3 regions of the Streptomyces sp. NEAU-YJ-81 genome follow, and region 3 is predicted to be linked to each of the others. Evidence: riboswitches for the same ligand, from Rfam matches in the RefSeq annotation. Region 3 holds a riboswitch; each other region holds the start of a gene.
What was found. Region 3 has a riboswitch for S-adenosylmethionine ahead of J5X86_RS42225 (aminotransferase class V-fold PLP-dependent enzyme). Riboswitches for the same ligand answer to the same signal wherever they lie in the genome.
Positions count from the first base shown of each region.

Region 1: it holds a riboswitch for S-adenosylmethionine, as region 3 does, so the genes downstream of both, thrC (threonine synthase) here and J5X86_RS42225 (aminotransferase class V-fold PLP-dependent enzyme) in region 3, are expected to answer to the same signal.
Region 2: it holds a riboswitch for S-adenosylmethionine, as region 3 does, so the genes downstream of both, J5X86_RS24465 (glutathione S-transferase C-terminal domain-containing protein) here and J5X86_RS42225 (aminotransferase class V-fold PLP-dependent enzyme) in region 3, are expected to answer to the same signal.

Region 1 covers NZ_JAGFNO010000001.1:978,028-984,494, forward strand. Annotated here, with positions in the region: gene J5X86_RS04290 (trehalose-6-phosphate synthase) at 1-406, opposite strand, end outside; gene J5X86_RS04295 (glucosyl-3-phosphoglycerate synthase) at 555-1,502, opposite strand; SAM riboswitch class I at 1,695-1,836, shown strand; gene thrC (threonine synthase) at 1,855-3,156, shown strand; gene J5X86_RS04305 (MoaD/ThiS family protein) at 3,153-3,431, shown strand; gene J5X86_RS04310 (cold-shock protein) at 3,841-4,047, shown strand; gene groL (chaperonin GroEL) at 4,427-6,052, shown strand; gene murQ (N-acetylmuramic acid 6-phosphate etherase) at 6,203-6,467, opposite strand, start outside.
Region 2 covers NZ_JAGFNO010000011.1:217,916-224,382, forward strand. Annotated here, with positions in the region: gene J5X86_RS24455 (Fpg/Nei family DNA glycosylase) at 1-312, opposite strand, end outside; gene J5X86_RS24460 (PP2C family protein-serine/threonine phosphatase) at 396-1,538, shown strand; SAM riboswitch class IV at 1,625-1,771, shown strand; gene J5X86_RS24465 (glutathione S-transferase C-terminal domain-containing protein) at 2,102-2,947, shown strand; gene J5X86_RS24470 (Mut7-C ubiquitin/RNAse domain-containing protein) at 2,988-3,731, opposite strand; gene J5X86_RS24475 (ribonuclease BN) at 3,876-4,736, opposite strand; gene J5X86_RS24480 (MauE/DoxX family redox-associated membrane protein) at 4,982-5,905, opposite strand; gene J5X86_RS24485 (cell wall protein) at 5,902-6,467, opposite strand, start outside.
Region 3 covers NZ_JAGFNO010000034.1:15,107-21,573, reverse strand. Annotated here, with positions in the region: gene J5X86_RS42245 (NYN domain-containing protein) at 1-390, opposite strand, end outside; gene J5X86_RS42240 (hypothetical protein) at 408-653, opposite strand; gene J5X86_RS42235 (rhomboid family intramembrane serine protease) at 807-1,541, shown strand; gene J5X86_RS42230 (Lrp/AsnC family transcriptional regulator) at 1,538-1,819, shown strand; gene J5X86_RS42225 (aminotransferase class V-fold PLP-dependent enzyme) at 1,937-3,343, opposite strand; SAM riboswitch class IV at 3,548-3,666, opposite strand; gene trpD (anthranilate phosphoribosyltransferase) at 3,762-4,835, opposite strand; gene J5X86_RS42215 (cytochrome bc complex cytochrome b subunit) at 5,002-6,467, opposite strand, start outside.

The sequences.
Region 1 (6,467 bases), on a different contig from region 3:
TATAGGTCTCGTAAGCCGCCCACTGGTCGGCGAACTCCGCGTCGAAGACCGGCTCGACCGGGGTCTGGTAGAGCAGATGGTGGATGAACCACAGCACCGAATTGGCGATGCCGTTGTACGCGGCGGCGAAGACATCCGGCGCGATGTCGAGCATCCGCACCTGCTGGCCGCCGGTGTCACCGGGGTTCAGATGGTTTTCCCCGGCGCGCCGGGCCGCCTCGCGATCACCCTCCCCGAGCGCCGCGCACACCCACACCGCGTTCGCGTCCGGGCCGATGGCGCTGAGGCCGGAGACCAGCCCGCCACCGCCGCGCCGGGCGGTGAGCGAGCCGTCCTCGCCCAGGGTGTACGAGACCGGACCACGGTTGGACGCGACCAGGATCGGGGCGGTGCGCGGAACTGCCATGTCGCGAGCCTAGCCAGCCGCGACCCCGCGCAAACGTACGTACGGTTTCTTGCCCCGTAGGCGGTATGGGGCGGCCTGTTTCCGCCCCGTAGGGGCTATCGCCTGATGCCGGGGTCCCGGGGTCATCACGCCGCGCCGCCCGGGTGCGTCACGCCGCGCGCCGCTCCGCGTACTCCGGTATCTCGATCATCGGCGGCCGCTCCTCGGTGTCCACAGCCGTGGTGCGCGGCTCGAAGCCGTTGTCGCCCCGGTCGAACTGGGTCAGCCGCGGCCGCACCAAATGGCCCCGGGCCAGCCGCAGCTGCGCGGTGCGGTAGATCGCGGCCGCCATCCGGCCGAGCGCCAGCCCGTCCTGGTGGCGGTGTTTGCGCACCCCGATGTCCACCTGGCCGAGCGCGTCGAGACCCACCGTGTGCAGCGCGTCGACCAGCAGCCCCAGCTCGACCCCGTAGCCGACCGGGAAGGGCAGCCGCTCCAGCAGCGTGCGGCGCGCCGCGTACTCACCGCCCAGCGGCTGGACGAATCCGGCCAGCAGGGGCCAGTGCAGATTCAGCAGCGGGCGGGCGACCAGCTCGGTGACCCGGCCGCCCTGGCCCGCCAGCTCGCCGAGTGGGCGGTCGTACATGCCCTTCACGAGCTGCAGCGTGGGGTCGGTCAGCAGCGGACCGACGATCCCCGAGACGAAGCGCGGATCGAATTCCCGCAGGTCGGCGTCGATGAAGCAGATGATGTCGCCGCTCGTGGCCAGCAGGGACCGCCACAGCACCTCGCCCTTGCCGGGCAGCGCGGGCAGCCGGGGGAGCAGCGAGTCGCGGGGGACGACGGTGGCGCCCGCCGCCGCGGCGACCTCGGCGGTGCGGTCCGTCGAGCCGGAGTCCAGCACCACCAGCTCGTCCACCAGCGGCGCCGCCTCGCCCATCAGCTCCCGGCGGATTGTCGCGGCGATCTCGCCGACCGTGGCCTCCTCGTTCAGGGCGGGCAGGACCACGCTCAGGGTCGTCGCCGAGCCCCGCTTCGCGTCCAGCAGGCGGTCCAGCGGCCGGTCGTCGGCCGACCAGGAGCGGTGCTTCAGCCAGCGCTCCACCTCATCCAGCACCTGTGTCTCTCCCTGCCGTGGTCGCTGTGATCCATCTCGCGCATCGGACGGCTAGCTCAACCATCCGGGCCGTCGGTTACAGTCTTGAACAACGCGCATGGCCGTCGTATGTCGGGGTCGACCTCGGTGTTTACCGAGGAAGCCCGTGATGATGCCGTGCTGACAAACGCCCGGGTCCGCCCGGTGCCATACCGCTCATCCAGAGGGGCAGAGGGAACGGCCCGTTGAAGCCCCGGCAACCCTCCAGCTGATCTCGCATTCCGCAGCGAGGCTCCCAGCTCGGGAAGGTGCCAATTCCGTCTCGTGGCGAAATGCGTCGCGAGGAAGATGAGGAGAAAGGGCCTCGCCATCCATGGCTGTGCAGTCAGTAGAAAGCTCAACCACTTCCTCCACCTCCGACGCCTCCGGTGCCTTCGGTCCCGCCATCGCATTGTCCTGCCGGGAGTGCGGTGAGCGGTTCGATCTGGGCCCGATCTTCGCGTGTGAGGTCTGTTTCGGGCCGCTTGAGGTCGCGTACGAGCTGCCGGCCGGCGACCCGGAGGAGCTGCGCCGGCGCATCGAGGCCGGTCCGAACAGCATCTGGCGCTATGCCCCGCTGCTGCCCGTCCCGGCGGACGTGGCGGACCTGCCCAGCCTGCACCCCGGTTTCACCCAGTTGGTCAAGGCCGACAACCTCGCCCGTGAGCTCGGCGTCACCGGTGAGCTGCACATCAAGGACGACTCCGGGAACCCCACCCACTCCTTCAAGGACCGGGTCGTCGCCATCGCCGTCCAGGCCGCCCGCACCTTCGGCTTCACCACCCTCTCCTGCTCCTCCACCGGCAACCTCGCCGGCGCGGTCGGCGCCGCCGCCGCCCGTGCGGGATTCCGCTCCTGCGTCTTCATCCCGCACGACCTGGAGGCGGGCAAGGTCGTCATGGCCGCGGTCTACGGCGGTGAGCTGGTCGGCATCGAGGGCACCTACGACGACGTCAACCGCTTCTGCAGCGAGCTGATCGGCGACCCGGTGGGCGAGGGCTGGGGCTTCGTCAACGTCAACCTGCGGCCGTACTACGGCGAGGGCTCCAAGACCCTCGCGTACGAGATCTGCGAGCAGCTCGGCTGGCGGCTGCCGGACCAGATCGTCATCCCGATCGCCTCCGGCTCCCAGCTAACCAAGATCGACAAGGGGCTGAAGGAGCTGATCGCGATCGGTCTGGTCGAGGACAAGCCCTACAAGATCTTCGGCGCCCAGGCCGAGGGCTGCTCCCCGGTCTCCGCCGCCTTCAAGGCCGGCCATGACGTCGTCCGGCCGCAGAAGCCGCAGACCATCGCCAAGTCGCTGGCCATCGGCAACCCCGCGGACGGCCCGTACGTCCTGGACATCGCCCGCCGTACGGGCGGCGCGGTGGAGGACGTGAACGACGAGCAGATCGTCGACGCGATCAAGCTGCTCGCCCGCACCGAGGGGATCTTCGCGGAGACCGCGGGCGGGGTGACCGTCGGCGTGACCAAGAAGCTGATCGAGGACGGTCTGCTCGACCCGTCCCTGACGACCGTCGTGCTCAACACCGGCGACGGCCTCAAGACCCTCGACGCGGTGGCCCCCACCACGGGTCCCTCCGCCATCATCCGCCCCACCCTTGACTCGTTCCGAGAGGCTGGTCTCGCATGAGCGTCAACGTCCGAATCCCGACCATCCTGCGCACCTACACCGCCGGTCAGGCCGAGGTCCCCGCCGAGGGCGCGACCCTCGCCGAGGTCCTGGCGGACCTGGAGAAGAACCACCAGGGCATCGCGGCCCGCGTGCTGGACGACACCGGCAAGCTCCGCCGCTTCGTCAACGTCTACGTCAATGACGATGACGTCCGCTTCGCCGATGGCCTGGCCACGGCTACCCCGGACGGTGCCGGGATCTCGATCATCCCGGCGGTCGCGGGCGGCTGCTGACCCCGCGTCCACCCTCCTCACCTTTGGCATCGCCCCGTCCGGGGACAACCGGACGGGGCGATTCCGTGTGTGGAATCGCGATACAGTTGCCCGGAATCCCCGATGGCCCCCGGGCCGGAACCACATATGAGAACTCGTCAAGTTGTGCGTAAAGTGTGAGCGCGAATTGTCGGGTTGGTTCCCTATGTCCCGCCCGGCTTGCCCGAACTTCACATAAATTCTCACTTTTAACCGTTCGGCCGTGCCCAGAATTCTCGTCCGATTGACCTGTTGCAGAGGGCGTTGGGACGGATACATTCAGCGGCGGTCGACGCGTTCCGGCGCACACCCCCCACATCCGGGGGGTGAGGTCTGACCCGGGTCCGCGGAGTGCGGTCCTGCGCAAGGGCCAGCAATAGGGGAGTTAGGAATGGCTCAGGGCACCGTCAAGTGGTTCAACGCGGAGAAGGGGTACGGCTTCATCGCGGTCGACGGTGGTGCGGACGTGTTCGTCCACTACAGCGCGATCCAGATGGACGGGTACCGCACCCTCGAGGAAGGCCAGCGGGTCGAGTTCGAGATCTCGCAGGGTCAGAAGGGCCCGCAGGCCGACATGGTCCGCGTGGCCGTAGGCTGACGCGCCGACGCGACGCAGCTGAACAGTACAGTCCGAAGGGTCCGTGTCCCGGCCAGGGTACGGACCCTTCGGCGTGTCCGCGCTGAATTGTTACGGGGTTGGCGTCGCTTCGTCCCCGGGGGTGGATGGCCTCCGGCCGCTTGCGCCCACCCGTCGCCCGGCCGCCACCCCCCAAGGATGGCCTCCGGCCGCTTGCACTCTATAGGTCCGAGTGCTAATCATTGGCGTTAGCACTCTGACGTTGAGAGTGACAGAAGGACCGGGTCGGTGAGGCCCGCCAGGCCATGCGGGGCAAGGAACCGTACGGCAGGCAGGCCGTCCGTCGCGGGCGCCAGCGCGGTCCGGAGCAATCCACCCCGTCTTGGGAGGACCACTTCACATGGCCAAGATCATCGCGTTCGACGAGGAGGCGCGGCGCGGCCTCGAGCGCGGGATGAACCAGCTCGCCGACGCCGTCAAGGTCACCCTCGGCCCCAAGGGCCGTAACGTCGTCCTCGAGAAGAAGTGGGGCGCCCCCACGATCACCAACGATGGTGTTTCCATCGCCAAGGAGATCGAGCTCGAGGACGCGTACGAGAAGATCGGCGCCGAGCTGGTCAAGGAGGTCGCGAAGAAGACGGACGACGTCGCCGGTGACGGCACGACGACCGCGACCGTCCTCGCCCAGGCGCTGGTCAAGGAGGGCCTCCGCAACGTCGCCGCGGGTGCCAACCCGATGGCGCTCAAGCGGGGTATCGAGAAGGCCGTCGAGGCCGTCTCCGCCCAGCTTCTCGAGCAGGCCAAGGACGTGGAGACCAAGGAGCAGATCGCCTCCACCGCCTCCATCTCCGCCGCCGACACCCAGATCGGTGAGCTCATCGCCGAGGCGATGGACAAGGTCGGCAAGGAAGGTGTCATCACCGTCGAGGAGTCGCAGACCTTCGGGCTCGAGCTCGAGCTCACCGAGGGCATGCGCTTCGACAAGGGCTACATCTCCCCGTACTTCGCGACGGACATGGAGCGTATGGAGTCGTCGCTCGACGACCCGTACATCCTGATCGTCAACTCCAAGATCAGCAGCGTGAAGGACCTCCTCCCGCTGCTCGAGAAGGTCATGCAGTCGGGCAAGCCGCTGCTGATCATCGCCGAGGACGTCGAGGGCGAGGCCCTGGCCACCCTGGTCGTCAACAAGATCCGTGGCACCTTCAAGTCCGTCGCCGTCAAGGCCCCGGGCTTCGGTGACCGCCGTAAGGCCATGCTCGGTGACATCGCCATCCTTACCGGTGGCACCGTCATCTCCGAGGAGGTCGGCCTCAAGCTGGAGAACGCCGGGGTGGACCTGCTCGGCCGCGCCCGCAAGGTCACCGTCACCAAGGACGAGACCACCATCGTGGACGGCGCCGGCGACACCGACCAGGTGCAGGGCCGCGTCAACCAGATCCGCGCCGAGATCGAGTCCTCGGACTCGGACTACGACCGCGAGAAGCTCCAGGAGCGCCTGGCGAAGCTGGCCGGCGGCGTGGCCGTCATCAAGGCCGGTGCCGCCACCGAGGTCGAGCTCAAGGAGCGCAAGCACCGCATCGAGGACGCGGTGCGCAACGCCAAGGCGGCCGTCGAGGAGGGCATCGTCGCCGGTGGTGGCGTGGCCCTGCTGCAGACCGTCTCGGTCTTCGAGAAGCTGGAGCTCGAGGGCGACGAGGCCACCGGTGCCCAGGCCGTGCGCCTGGCCCTGGAGGCCCCGCTGAAGCAGATCGCGGTCAACGCCGGTCTCGAGGGCGGCGTCGTGGTCGAGAAGGTGCGCAACCTGACCCCGGGCCACGGCCTCAACGCCGCGACCGGTGAGTACGTCGACCTGATCGCCGAGGGCATCATCGACCCGGCCAAGGTCACGCGCTCCGCGCTGCAGAACGCCGCGTCGATCGCCGCGCTGTTCCTCACCACCGAGGCCGTCATCGCCGACAAGCCGGAGAAGGCCGCCCCGGCGGGCGCTCCGGGCGGCATGCCGGGCGGTGACATGGACTTCTGATCGACTCGGCGCGTTCGTTCGCCGGTCGGTCGTACCGTCCAGGACGTCGGGGCGGCACCCTCTCCCAGGGGTGCCGCCCCGACGGCGTTTTTTGGGGGTGGGCGGGCGGATCCGGGGTCCGGCGTATCTGCGGCCCGGCGTATCCGGGGCTTACTCCTCAGCCGCGTCGAGGGCGGCGCGCAGATGGCCGTGCGCCTCGGCGAGCAGCTTCTCGGCGGTCGGGGCGTCCACCTCGCCCAGGATGGTGAGGATCGCGTTCTTCACCTCGCCGTCCGTGGCCGCCAGCGCGCTTTCGATCCGCTGGTCGGAGGCGCCGGTCGCCAGGAAGACGATCCTCCGGGAGCGGGCGCGCAGCTTGTCGTTGGAGGCGCGCACATCGACCATCAGATTTCCGAAGGTCTTGCCCAACCGGATC
Region 2 (6,467 bases), on a different contig from region 3:
GCGGTGGCCGTCGTCGAGGTCGAAGGCGACGCGCTCGAACCGGCCGCCCGGTTCGGAGTCCGCCCCGCAGACCAGCCGCCCGGTCATGCCGAAGTGCACCACGACCGTGGGCCCGTCGGTGGGGGCGATCAGCCACTTGCCGTGGCGGCGCGGTGCGGCGAAGCGGCGGCCCTTGAGATCGCGCTTCAGCCGCTGCGCGGTCACCCCGTGCAGCACCCCCGCGTCGGCGACCTCCGCCCGCTCGACGCGGTGGCCCTGGGCGCAGGAGGCCAGCGTTCGCCGGAACCCCTCGACATCCGGTAGCTCGGGCATAGCGTCAGGCTACGCCCGGGGTCTCCGTCGCGCGTTACAGAGAACCACTCCTTTGGCGGCTTTCATCGGATAAGGTCCAAGTTATGCGATTCATGCGCTTCGCCCCGGGGGCGAGCGGTCGCAGCCATACGCTGTTCGCGGTCACACGGTGTCTGCCGTTCCTGGACCTGGCGGCGGTGCTCAGCATTGAGCTCTCCCCCGCGCACACCGTCTACACCGGCCCCCTGCTCTCCCCGGCGCCGGCGCTGGCGGCGGTGACCATGGGGCCGTTCGGCACCGGCGGGGTGGCGCTGCTCGCCATGGCGGTGAGTGCGATCACCGCCACCCACAACAACGTCTGGGGCAGCGAGATGGTGTACGCGAATCTGCTGGCCCTGCTGGTGGTGGCGCTCGCGAGCGTGGCGACCAGCGCGGTGCGGGTGCGCCGGGACCGCGAGCTGGCCCATGTCCGCCGGATCGCCGAGGTGTCCCAGAACGTGGTGCTGCGGCCGCTGCCCGCCCGGATCGGTGTCGTGAACACCGCCAGCGTCTATATGGCGGCCGAGCGCGACGCGCAGATCGGCGGGGACCTCTACGAGGCGATGTGCACCCGCTACGGAGTGCGGCTGATCGTCGGCGATGTGCGGGGAAAGGGGCTGGCCGCGGTGCGGTCCGCCGCGGCCGTGGTGGGCGCCTTCCGGGAGGCGGTGCACTACGAGCAGGACCTGGCCGAGGTGATGCACCGCTGTGCGGCCGCGCTGGCGCGCGAGTACCAGCTGCTGGACCGCTCCCAGCTCCAGGACCCGCAGGAGCTGGAGGAGCAGTTCGTCACCGTGCTCCTCGCCCAGGTGTCGGACGAGTCGGTCGAGCTGATCAACCGCGGGCATCCGCCGCCCCTGGTGATGCGCGAGCACAAGGTGCGCTCCCTGGACCCGGCGCGCCCGCTGCCGCCGCTCGGCCTTGAGGAGTTCCTCAGCCCTCCCCCGATCTGCGTCGAGACCTTTCCGTTCCTGTCCGGTGACCGGCTGTTGCTGCACACCGACGGCGTGGTCGAGGCCCGCAACCAGTACAACGAGTTCTTTCCGCTGCACCGGACCATGGAGACGCTGGACGGCGCCACCCCGGGCGAGTACCTGGACCGGCTGCGCCACGCCCTGGTCCGGCATGCCGAGGGACGGCTGGCGGACGACGCGGCCATGGTCCTCATCGAGCGGGCCACCGGCGGCGCGCGGCGGCCGTTCCGCTGAGCGGGCATCCACCGTGCCGTCGGCCCGCGTTGGCCATCCCGGCATGGGTTGACGCCCTCGCGGAGCGCGACGACACTGTCAGGGACGGTCACGATTGTCAGTGCCCACCGTGCGGAATCCCCGCTCAGGTGGGTCATCGGCCCCGGCTCGCTGACAGGCAACCCTTCTCCCGCGACGGGGTGCCCCCGGGTGACGACCAGGTTCCGTCGGTGTGGACGGGACAAGCGCGGTCTCGCTGCTTCGCGAGCCCCCGATGATGGGATCGGTGAGATGCCCAGGACCGACAGCGACGAGGACTGCGCCCGTCGGCGTCCCCGGCCGTGGTCCCCGCTCCGCCGTCGCCACCTCCTGACCAGGCGTCTGCACATCGATCTGCTGCGCATCTGCAGCGCCGCCAGTCCAGCCGGCTGAATCGACGCGGTCACCGAGCGCGGCCCAGCGCGCCGGGGTCCGGTGTGTCCCGGCACCGTCCCGGCGAACGCCCCGCGCGGGCTTCCCTTCCGTTGCGCCATCGGCGCCGCCCAGACCGGCGGGCCGGGGCTCCGTCCTTGCCTTGGAGAGCCATGTCCGAGACGTTTCCGGTCAGTTCAGGTCCTGCCGCTCTTCTCGACCCCGACCCCTGCTCGCCCCGCCCCCGGATCGCCCCGCCCACTCCGCCGCACCGCTTCCGCAGCCGCATCGGCGTCGACCTCGCCGGTGGCTTCTATCCGGTGCCGCATCGCTACCGGCTCTATCTCTCCGCGAGCTGTCCCCTCTCGCTGCGCGTCTCCATCACCCTCGATCTGCTCGGGCTGCGGGACACCGTCGCCACCACCCTCGTCGGACTCCCGGACGACACCCCCGAAGCGTTCGCCGCACTGCGCGGGGCCTACGAGGCCACCTGGCACCGCTACGGCGGACCGGTGGACGCGCCCGCGCTGTGCGACGGCTGGACCGGACGTGTCGTCAGCAACCACACGCCCGACATCCTGCGCGACCTCGCCGGCCACCTGAGCGACCACAGCGGACCCGGACGTCCCCGGCTGCGCCCGGCGCCCCGCGCCGCGGACATCGACGCCCTCCGCGAACTCCTCGACGACGACATCACCCACGCGGCGCGGCAGGCCGGGACGGCGCGCGAGGCGGAGTGCCGGGACGCCGCGCTGGAGCGGCTGCTGACCGCCCTCGGCCGGCTCGACCGCAGGCTCGCGGCCGCGCCATACGCACTGGGAGACGAGCTGACCGCCGCCGATGTGGACCTGTGGGTGGCCCTCGTCCAGCTCGACACCGAGCACCGGCTCCGCCTGGACGCCGACGCCGCCCAGCGGGTCTCCCGCCATGGGCGGCTGCGCGCCTATGTGCGGCGGCTGCACGCCCATCCGGCCTTTCACACCGCGATTCCGGAGGCCCTCCAGGACGACGTGTCCTGAGCTCGCGCCCAGGACCAGGCGCCCTGCCCGGCGGCTCCGCTCAGGGCAGGGCGGCCCGGGCGTCGCCGAACTCGTCCATCGCCCCGGCCACGATGGCCTCCAGCCGGGCGTGGTGGGCGCCACGCCAGTAGACCCGCTCGCAGACCGTGCAGCGGGCGAAGACCTCGTACGTACGCCGGGTGCCGTGCTGGAGCAGCTCCCGGACCGACTCCTTGTCGGCGTCCTCCAGCGGGCCGTTGCAGGCGGTACAGCGGGTCCAGGGCGCGAGGCTCGGGGTGAACCGGCCGAGGACGTCCCGCAGTTGCTCATCGGGGCGGTCGCTGTAGACATACGCCCCGGCCCACAGCTCACGGCGGCGCAGCAGCCCCCGGTCGCGGGAGAGCAGCACCCGGCGCTGGGCGGCGGAGCGCGCGGCGAGCTCGGGGTCGCCGATGTCCTCGCTCTCGTACGCGGCGTCCACGCCCAGCAGCCGCAGCCGGCGCGCGAGCGTGCCCAGGTGCACATCGAGCAGAAAGCGCAGCGGGGCGCCCGGCACCCGCTGCGGGCGGACGACCGGATGGACCTCCACGGTCTCCCCCGCGCCCGGCACATGCGAGACGGGGGTCTCCTCGCCGTTCACCACCAGCCGGCCGACCTCGGTGAGCGGGACCCCGAGCGACTCGACGACATGGCCGAGGGTGGAGACGCCGTCGGTGACCACGGCCGTCCAGGGGCGGCGCCGCTCCTGGACGGCGAAGAATCGCAGTTCAGGGGCGAGACTGAGGTGGATCTCGGGTCCGTTCACACCGCCAGCATGCCAGGCGCGCCCGGCCCGGGGCGACGGCGTTTCGGGTCCGGCCCCGGGCTTGACGATCATGGAAGCGACCACCGGCGGGAGGCGTCGCGCCAGGGTTCGCGGGCCACTCCCGCGTGATCGTCGGCCGGGGCGTCAGTCCGCCGGTGGGGCCGCTTTGGCCCGGTCGCGCCGCCGCTTGCGGCGCCATGCCACCATCCGCAGATACTCCTCGTACAGCACCCGGCCCAGCAACGCACCGCCGAAGACCACGTATCCGACGCCGACCAGCCAGGACTGGACGACCAGGACGGTGCCGACCGGGCCGTAGGAGACGGCGTTGGAGGCGATCAGCGGGGAGAACACCAGCTGGGAGAAGACCCGCAGCCCCAGCAGCCCGACGCCGGTGGCCAGCGCGCCGGGCAGCAGGGCGCCCCAGCTGATCCGCCCGCCGAGCAGCAGCCGCTGCGACCACCAGAAGAACAGCACTGTGCCCAGCACCGCCACCAGCACCCGCGAGATGCCGGGCTCCAGATGGGCGGAGAGCAGCAGATAGCAGATCAGCACCACGAACCACACCAGATGGCGCCAGGCGGTGTGCCAGCGGCCGGCCGGAAGCTCCCACACCTTCTCGTAGCCGACCTGCAGCACCGTGCCGAAGCGCAGGCTGAAGACGGCCAGCGTCGCCAGACCGAAGGCGGTGGTGGACTCCAGCGCCTGCTTGGGCGGGGCGAACAGCTCCTGCACCTCGTCCCGCGAGGTCGAGGAGAGCCCGAGGCCCTCGGCCAGCCACTGGGCGAAACCGAGCCGGTCCACCGGATCGGCCGCCGCGACCACGATCAGCAGGGGCACCAGGGTGAGAAAGCCCAGGGCGGCGAAGCCCATCGCGCGGTGCAGCAGCTCGAAATCACTGCCCCGCCGCCATCCGCGTCCGATCGCGGACCGGTGGAACGCGTCCTCCAGCCGCCGCCACCACCTGGGCCCCCGGGAGCCGGACGCGGACCGATGCTCGGACATACACCCACTCCCCTACCGGCGCCACCGGCTCAGCCCCCGGCAGGCGGGAACGCGCGCCGGGCGGCGCGCGCGCCGCGGGCCCCCCTCGGCAGGGGTGTCGGTCAGTACGGGTACGGGTGTCGGCCGGGCTTGTCCATCCATGCCTGGTACGCCTCGGCACCCATCTACGCTGGACGCCCCGCGGTTCGATCGTTTTGTCCAGGAAATTTTCGTTTGATCCAGATTACCCGCCGAGCGCCGGCCTCTCACGCCGTGGCCATGACCGGAGCCCCGCTGTCCGCGTCGATGACGCTGACCCGGACGGCGGGCTCGCGCACCGTGTCCAGGCTGGCCGCGGCGTCCACCGCGAAGAGCACCAGAACCGGCCTCGCGGCCGCGCCGCCGCCGTGCACCCCGGCGAACTGGAGGATGCGCCAGCCGCCGTCGTCCCAGTGGTCCAGCAGCGCGGAGCGCACCACGCGGGAGGCGCTCTGCCAGGCACGCGAGCGCTCCAGCAGTTCGACGGTCGCGGCGACCGGGACCGCCGCCGGGGCTCCGGCCGCGGCGAGGGGGTGTCCGGTCGCGGCGAGGGGGTGTCCGGTCGCCGCGAGCGGGTGACCTGTCGCGGCGAGGGGGTGTCCGGCGATCCGCAGCCGCAGTCGGCGCAGCGGCATCCGCCAGCGGCGGTCCGGATCGGCGGAGAGGGCCGTGAGGGCCGCCGCCGCGGCCAGCACCAGGCACAGCGCCGCGGCCGGACGGCGGGCCGCCGCGGTCCACCAGGGCTGCTGGGCCAGGGCCGCCGCGACCCCGCCCGCGAGAACCGCGGCGGCGCGGACGAAGGCGCGCCAGGTGAGGGGGGCGTCCTGCCGTGCCGTACAGCCGCAGGAGGAGCCGGGCGCGGCGGCGCGGGCGTAGCCGAGATAGCCGAGGAAGCCCGCGCCGAGGAGGGCGGCCGCCGCTCCCGGGAGCGGCGTGGCGGGCGGCGCCAGCAGCGCGGCGGCGACGAGGAGTTCGACCGCGCCGAGGGCGCGCAGGACGAGCGCGGCCCGGCCGCCGTCGCGCAGCAGCCGTGCGAGCGCGGTACGGGGCGCCTGCCGGGCGGTGCCCCGGCCGAACAGCTTGCCCGCCCCGGCCGGTCCGAGCACCCCGGCGAGCACCAGCGGGGCGAGGGCGCAGACCAGGGCGCTCACCGCCGCCTCCCCGCACCGGGCGCGACCGCGACCCGGACGAGATCCACAGAGCCGTCGGACGGCCGCCACGCGCCCAGGACCTGGGCGCTCTGCCCGATGGTGAGCCGGGACAGATCGGCGGTGGGCGAGGCGTCGCCGTACGAGGCGCTGGTGGTCTGCGCCATGAGGTTGCCGACGATCTCGTGCTGCCCGTGGGCGAGATGCAGCCGGGTCTTCTCGATACCGCGGATGGTGGCGTGGAGGTTCACGATGTTGACCCACACCGCATCGGCGGCGAGGGTGCCGTCGGGCAGGGGGAGGCCGCGGGCGTAGAGCCCGTCGCCGGTCTCGATGTCGGCCGCGGTGGTGGCCCGGGCCTTCCAGACGCTGGTGGCGTTCGTGACCCGCACGCGGGAGTGGTCGCCGTAGGAGCCCGCGACCTCCAGGACGTCGTGGTTGATCGCGGTGATCCGCCCCTCGGCGAAGGCGCTCTCGGCGACCGCGGGGTCCAGGGGGCGTATGGGTGCGGCGAAGGCGGCGTCGGCGTCCACGGCGCCCAGGGCGGTCGCCCCGATGACTCCGG
Region 3 (6,467 bases):
CAGCTTGACCCAGCCCACCGGCCGCAGCACATACGCCACCGCCGCCACATCCACCGGATCGGCCGCGGCGGGCGGCGATCCGCCCTCGATGGCGTCGGCCAGCTCCCGCTGCGTCTCCCGCAGCCGTCCCGCGATCCGCTGCCGGAAGACGGGGTCGCTCTCCACCGCGGCGGCCATCGCGTTGCCCGCGAACTTGGCGCGGCGGGTCGGGGTGAAACGGGCGTACTGCCGCAGCTGGGCGGGCAGCTCGGTGACCGTCAGGCCGCCGAAGGCGTCCGCGACCAGCGCCACCACCCGCCGCCGCACTCCTTCCGGCAGCGGGCGGTCCAGCGCCTCGGTGACGCCCTCGGCGTCACCGGCCGCCCCGGGGTCACCGGTCCGCTCCACCACCTGTCATCGCTCCGTTCTCAGGCGCTCAGGCCGGTGCTCGGACGGTCCACGAGTTCAACCTGGTCGACCGCGTTGCACCAGCGACAGCGCACTGACTCAATGGTCTCACTGAGCACCTCGCGTTCCTCGACACTGGGTTCCCCGGCCAAGTCGAGATGCACATACTCCACGGCTCTGGTCGAGCGGGTCACATCGAACCGGGTGAGGTTGCCGCACAGTGTGCAACGCCAGCGGGTCTGGGCGGTCGGCAGGGGCACGGCCATGATTGCGGGTCCTCGCTTCTCGGCTCGTCGGCGGCGTCCTGTAACCCTACGGCCTGAGCCTTGCCCCGCGCCGGGCCCGTCCCGCCCGCGTCCCGGGCAGGAGCGCGGCGAGGCGCTCTGTGGAGGTTGCACCCGGTACGGAATGATCTGACCATGATCGAGACGTCGTCGGGGCGCGACCGCCCCTGGATGGCGGGGCCCGGCCGCCCGTGGGTGACATACGGCCTGATCGTCAGCTGCTGCCTGCTCTTCGTCATCGGACCGGCCTCGGGGCTCAACCCCGGCTATGGCACGGGCGGGCGGCTGGTGGAGGCCCAGTCCACATACTTCGAGCGCTGGGGAGTGGTGCCCAGCGCCCTGTGGAGCGGCGCCCCCGATCAGCCGCTCGCCCCGCTGACCGCGCTGTTCGTGCACGGAAACTGGCTGCATTTGCTCGGCAACATGCTGTTTCTCTACGTCTTCGGGGCGATGACCGAGGAGCGGATGGGACGGGTCCAGTTCGCCGTCTTCTACCTGGTCACGGGCTATCTGGCGCTGCTCGGCTACGCCGCCGCGCACGCCGACTCCGCCCAGACCCTGGTGGGCGCCTCCGGGTCTATTTCCGGGGTGCTCGGCGCCTTCTTGTGGCTGTTTCCCCGGGCCAGGGTGACCAGTCTCTTTCCGTTTCTGTTCTTTCTGCCGCTGCGCTTCCCGGCCTGGGCGGTGCTGATCTTCTGGGTGGCCCTCCAGTGGCTGGCCGCCCGGCAGGCCGACGACCGCCCCGGCGTCGCCTATCTCGCCCATCTCGTGGGCTTCACCCTCGGCTTTCTCTACGCGTGGGGCCGGTTCGGGCGGACGACTAGAGTGGGCGGCGCAGCCAGGGCCAGTGAGGGAGAAAGCCAGCCGTGATCACTTCGATCGTGCTCATCAAGACCAGCGTGGACCGGATTCCGGAGACCGCCGAGAAGATCGCCGCGCTGGAGAACGTGAGCGAGGTCTACTCGGTCACCGGCGCACACGATCTGATCGCGATGGTCCGGGTGGCCCGGCACGACGACCTCGCGGACATCATCACCGGCCAGATCAGCAAGCTGCCGGGGGTGGCCTCGACCGAGACGCACATCGCCTTCCGGACGTACTCGCAGCACGACCTCGAGGCGGCGTTCGCGATCGGCCTGGACGGCTAGGGTCCTTCCCACGGAGATCCGCCAGAAGGGCCCTAGCGCCACGCCCTCGGCGCTTCGGCCCCGGCACCCCCGGGGCCCAGCGGCTCCCTCAGCCCCGCCGCCTCCGGGCCCAGGGGCTCAGCCGCGGTCCGGGACGCAGCGGCCGTCCTCGGTGCGGTAGCTCCACCGGGCACCCTCGCGCACCAGCTCCTTCACGGCGCCCACGAACCGCTCGACATGCTCGTCCGGGGTGCCCGCCCCGAAGCTGACCCGGATCGCGTTCAGCGAACGCTCCCCCGGCGCGGCCTCCGGCGCGCCGCATTCGCCCGGCTCGTCGGGCTCGCTGTCCAGCAGGGTGCGGACCAGCGGATGCGCGCAGAAGAGCCCGTCGCGTACGCCGATGCCGTACTCCGCGGAGAGCGCCGCCGCGAAGTGGGAGCTGTTCCAGCCCTCCACCACGAACGACAGCACGCCGACCCGGGGGGCGTCGTCGCCGAACAGCGAGAGCACCCGCACCTCGGGCACCTCGGCCAGCCCCGCCCGCACCTTCTCGATCAGCTCCCGCTCACGGGCGACCAGGCCCTCGAAACCGGCCTCGGCCAGCGCCCTGCACGCCGACGCGATCGCGTAGACGCCGATGACGTTCGGCGAGCCCGCCTCGTGCCGGGCGGCGGTGGTGTGCCACTCGACGTCGACGCCCCCGTCGTCCCTGCGCGTCACCTTACGGCTGGCACCACCGCCCGCCAGATACGGCTGGGCCGCCCGCAGCCAGTCCGCGCGCCCGGCCAGCACACCGGCGCCGAAGGGGGCGTACAGCTTGTGCCCGGAGAAGGCCACCCAGTCGACGTCCGCCTCCGCGATGTCCACGGGGTGGTGGGGGGCGAGCTGCGCGGCGTCCAGGACGATACGGGCGCCGTGTGCGTGCGCGGCCGCGGCCAGCTCCCGCACCGGCCACAGCTCACCGGTCACATTGGACGCGCCGGTCACACAGACCAACGCCGGGCCCTCGGCGCGCCCCGCGAGCGCCTTCTCCAGCGTCTCCACCGCCTGCCGCGGGGAGCGCGGGGCGCTGAGGTAGCGGACGGTGACGTCCTCCCGCTGCTCCCACGGCAGCAGCGAGGCGTGGTGCTCGGTCTCGAAGACGAAGACCTCGGTGCCCCGCGGCGCCACGGCGGCCAGAAGGTTGAGCGAATCGGTGGTGGAGCGGGTGAAGACGACCTGGTCGTCCTCGCGGCAGCCGAGGAAGGCGGCGACGTCCTTACGGCTGTTCTCGAAGAGGTCGGTGGAGAGCTGCGAGAGGTAGCCCGCCCCGCGGTGCACGCTGCCGTAGTAGGGCGCGTAGGCGGCGATGTCGTCCCAGACCCGCCGCAGCGCGGGGGCGCTGGCGGCGTAGTCGAGCGCCGCGTAGGTCACCTCGCCCCCGGTGACCAGGGGCACCAGGACATCGCTGCCCAGCACGGGCAGCGGCTCACAGGCGGCGACGGAGGAATCGGCGGAAGCGGCAGCGGAGGCGGCGGAAGCGGTGGCAGCAGGGCGCGCGGACATGGCGAAGTCTCCCGGGAGGGTCGAAGGCGTGAGAATGCGTAACGCGCACAAAGACGGCGGTAAGCCGGCCGTCAGGGCGCGGAAAGTCGCTCGACGCACGGCCACACCGCACGGAGCACAGGAGGGGAAACGGGCCGCTCGGCCCTAGCGCATTCGCTGCATCACGGAAGAACTCCCTCGACCACCAGGACCCCTAGTGCGAGGGGTCCGCGCTTGCCGCCGGCCTCGCTGCCTGGCGGCCTGGTCATCACCCGGGGCACCCCGCCACGGACGGAGGGTTGCCGGACAGCGGGCCGGGGCCGTAGTCGCTGTCACTCGTGACCTGGCCAGGAGTATGCCATGCCGTACGACGGCGCCCATACCCTGTCCGCATCCCGGACAAGGCACGGACAGAACATGGGCACCGTAAGGGTTCCGCCTAGGCGTGGGTGGCCCGTACCCACCGCTCCAGGACGTCGCGCGCCGCGCCCGAGTCGATGGACTCGGCGGCCCGCGCGACACCCGCCGCGATCCGCTCCGCCAGGGGCTTGTCCCCCGGCTCCGGCTCGAGCGCCACCAGCGCCGACGCCGAGTTCAGCAGCACCGCGTCCCGGACCGGGCCCCGCTCGCCCGCCAGCAGCCGGCGGGCCACATCGGCGTTGTACGAGGCGTCCGCGCCGCGCAGGGCCTCCATGGGGGCCCGCTCGATGCCCACGTCCCGCGGGTCGAGGGTCTCCTGGCGCACGGCGCCGCCCCGGACCTCCCACACCTGGGAGGTCGTGGTCACGGTGAGCTCGTCCAGCCCGTCGTCGCCGCGGACGACCAGCGCGGAGGAGCCCCGCTCGGCCAGCACCCCGGCGATGATGGGCGCCATCCGGGCGTCCGCGACCCCGGTCGCCTGGCACTTCACCCGCGCCGGGTTGGTCAGCGGGCCGAGCAGGTTGAACGGGGTGGCGACGCCCAGCTCGCGGCGGGCCGAGGCGACATGCCGCAGCGACGGGTGGAACTTCACCGCGAAGCAGAAGGTGATCCCCGCCTCCTCCGCGACCTCGACCACCCGCTCCGGGGTGATGTCCAGGTTGACGCCGAGCTTCTCCAGCACGTCGGAGGCGCCGCTGGCGGAGGAAGAGGCGCGGTTGCCGTGCTTGACGACCCGCGCGCCGGTACCGGCGACGACCAGCGCGGACATGGTGGAGATATTGACGGTCCTGGCGCGGTCGCCGCCGGTGCCGACGATGTCCACGGTCGCCCCGGGCACCTCGATCACCTTGGCGTGCTCGTACATGGCCCGCACCAGCCCGGCCACCTCGGAGACCGTCTCGCCCTTGGCGCGCAGCGCGATCGCGAAACCGGCGATCTGGGCGTCGGTGGCCTCGCCCCGCATGATCCGGTCCATGGCCCACGCGGTGTCGTCGGCGTCGAGGTCCCGGCCGGCGATCAGCGAGCTCAGTACGTCCGGCCAGGTGCGGGCCGTCGCGGTGCTGTCGCCTCCGGCGGGGGTCACAACGTCCATGGTCCGCTCCTGGATCCGTGGGGGTGGGCAGGGAAGGGGCCGCGCACGTCAGCGGCCCGCCGCCAGCCTATCGGCAGCACGACCAGGGCCCCGGCCGGACCGTGTGGTCCGGGCCGGGGCCCTGGTCTGTGGCGTCAGCTGACGTGCGAGAGCGGTACGGCGGAGATCAGTGGTGGCCGTGGCCGCTGGTGATCTCGTGGTACTCCTCGCGGGTCGGCTTCGGAATGACGTTGTCCTCGCCGTAGTAGCCCTTGGAGAGCTTCGAACGGACCCGCTGCGCGGGCGTTACCTTCCGCTTGACCCCGTTCTCGTCGGTCTCGGGGCCGATCTCGTAGGGCTCGGGCTGCTCGTGCTGGGTCAGCATGTGCAGCTGCTCCTGCGCGAGCGGCTCATGGACCTCGACGAACTCACCGTGCGGCAGCCGCTTGATGATGCCGGTCTCACGGCCGTGCAGCACCTTGTCGCGGTCGCGCCGCTGGAGGCCGAGACAGATCCGCTTGGTGGCGATGAACGCCAGGACCGGGCCGGCGAAGAAGCCGATCCGCACGAACCACGTGATCGAGTTGATCGAGAGGTGGAAGTGGGTGGCCCACAGGTCGTTACCGCCACCGATCAGCATCACGAAGTACGCGGTCAGCCAGGCGACACCGAAGGCCGTACGGGTCGGGGCGTTGCGCGGGCGGTCCAGGATGTGGTGCTCGCGCTTGTCGCCGGTGATCCAGGTCTCGATGAACGGGTAGAGCCCGATCGCGAAGAGGACCAGCGGGAAGAGCACGATCGGGATGAACACGCCCAGGACGAGCGTATGACCCCAGGCGGTGATCTCCCAGCCGGGCATCACGCGGACCAGACCCTCGGCGAAGCCCATATACCAGTCGGGCTGGGCACCGGTGGACACCTGGTCGGGCCGGTAGGGACCGATGGTCCACACCGGGTTGATGGTCGCGACCGCGGAGAGGACCGCGATCACACCGAAGACCAGGAAGAAGAAGCCGCCCGCCTTGGCCATGTAGACCGGCAGCAGGGGCATGCCGACGACGTTCTTCTCGGTCTTTCCGGCCCCGGGGTACTGCGTGTGCTTGTGGTAGAAGACCAGGATCAGGTGCGCCACCAGCAGGCCGAGCATGATGCCCGGCAGCAGCAGGACGTGGACCGGGTAGAGCCTCGGGATGAGGTCCATCCCGGGGAACTCGCCGCCGAAGACGAACATCGAGATGTAGGTGCCGACCACCGGGATCGACAGGAACACGCCCTCGATGAACCGCAGACCGGTGCCGGAGAGCAGGTCGTCGGGGAGCGAGTAGCCGGTGAAGCCGGTCAGCATGCCGAGGAAGAACAGCAGGAAGCCGAACAGCCAGTTGATCTCACGCGGCTTGCGGAACGCACCGGTGAAGAACACGCGCATCATGTGCGTGAACATGCCGCACAGGAAGACCAGCGCGGCCCAGTGGTGGATCTGCCGGATCAGCAGACCGCCCCGCACCTCGAAGCTGATGTCGAGCGTCGAGGCGAACGCCTCGGACATCTTGACGCCCTGCATCGGGACGTACGGGCCGTGGTAGGTGACCTCTTCCATGCTGGGATGGAAGAACAGCGTCAGATACACACCCGTGAGGATGATGATGATGAAGC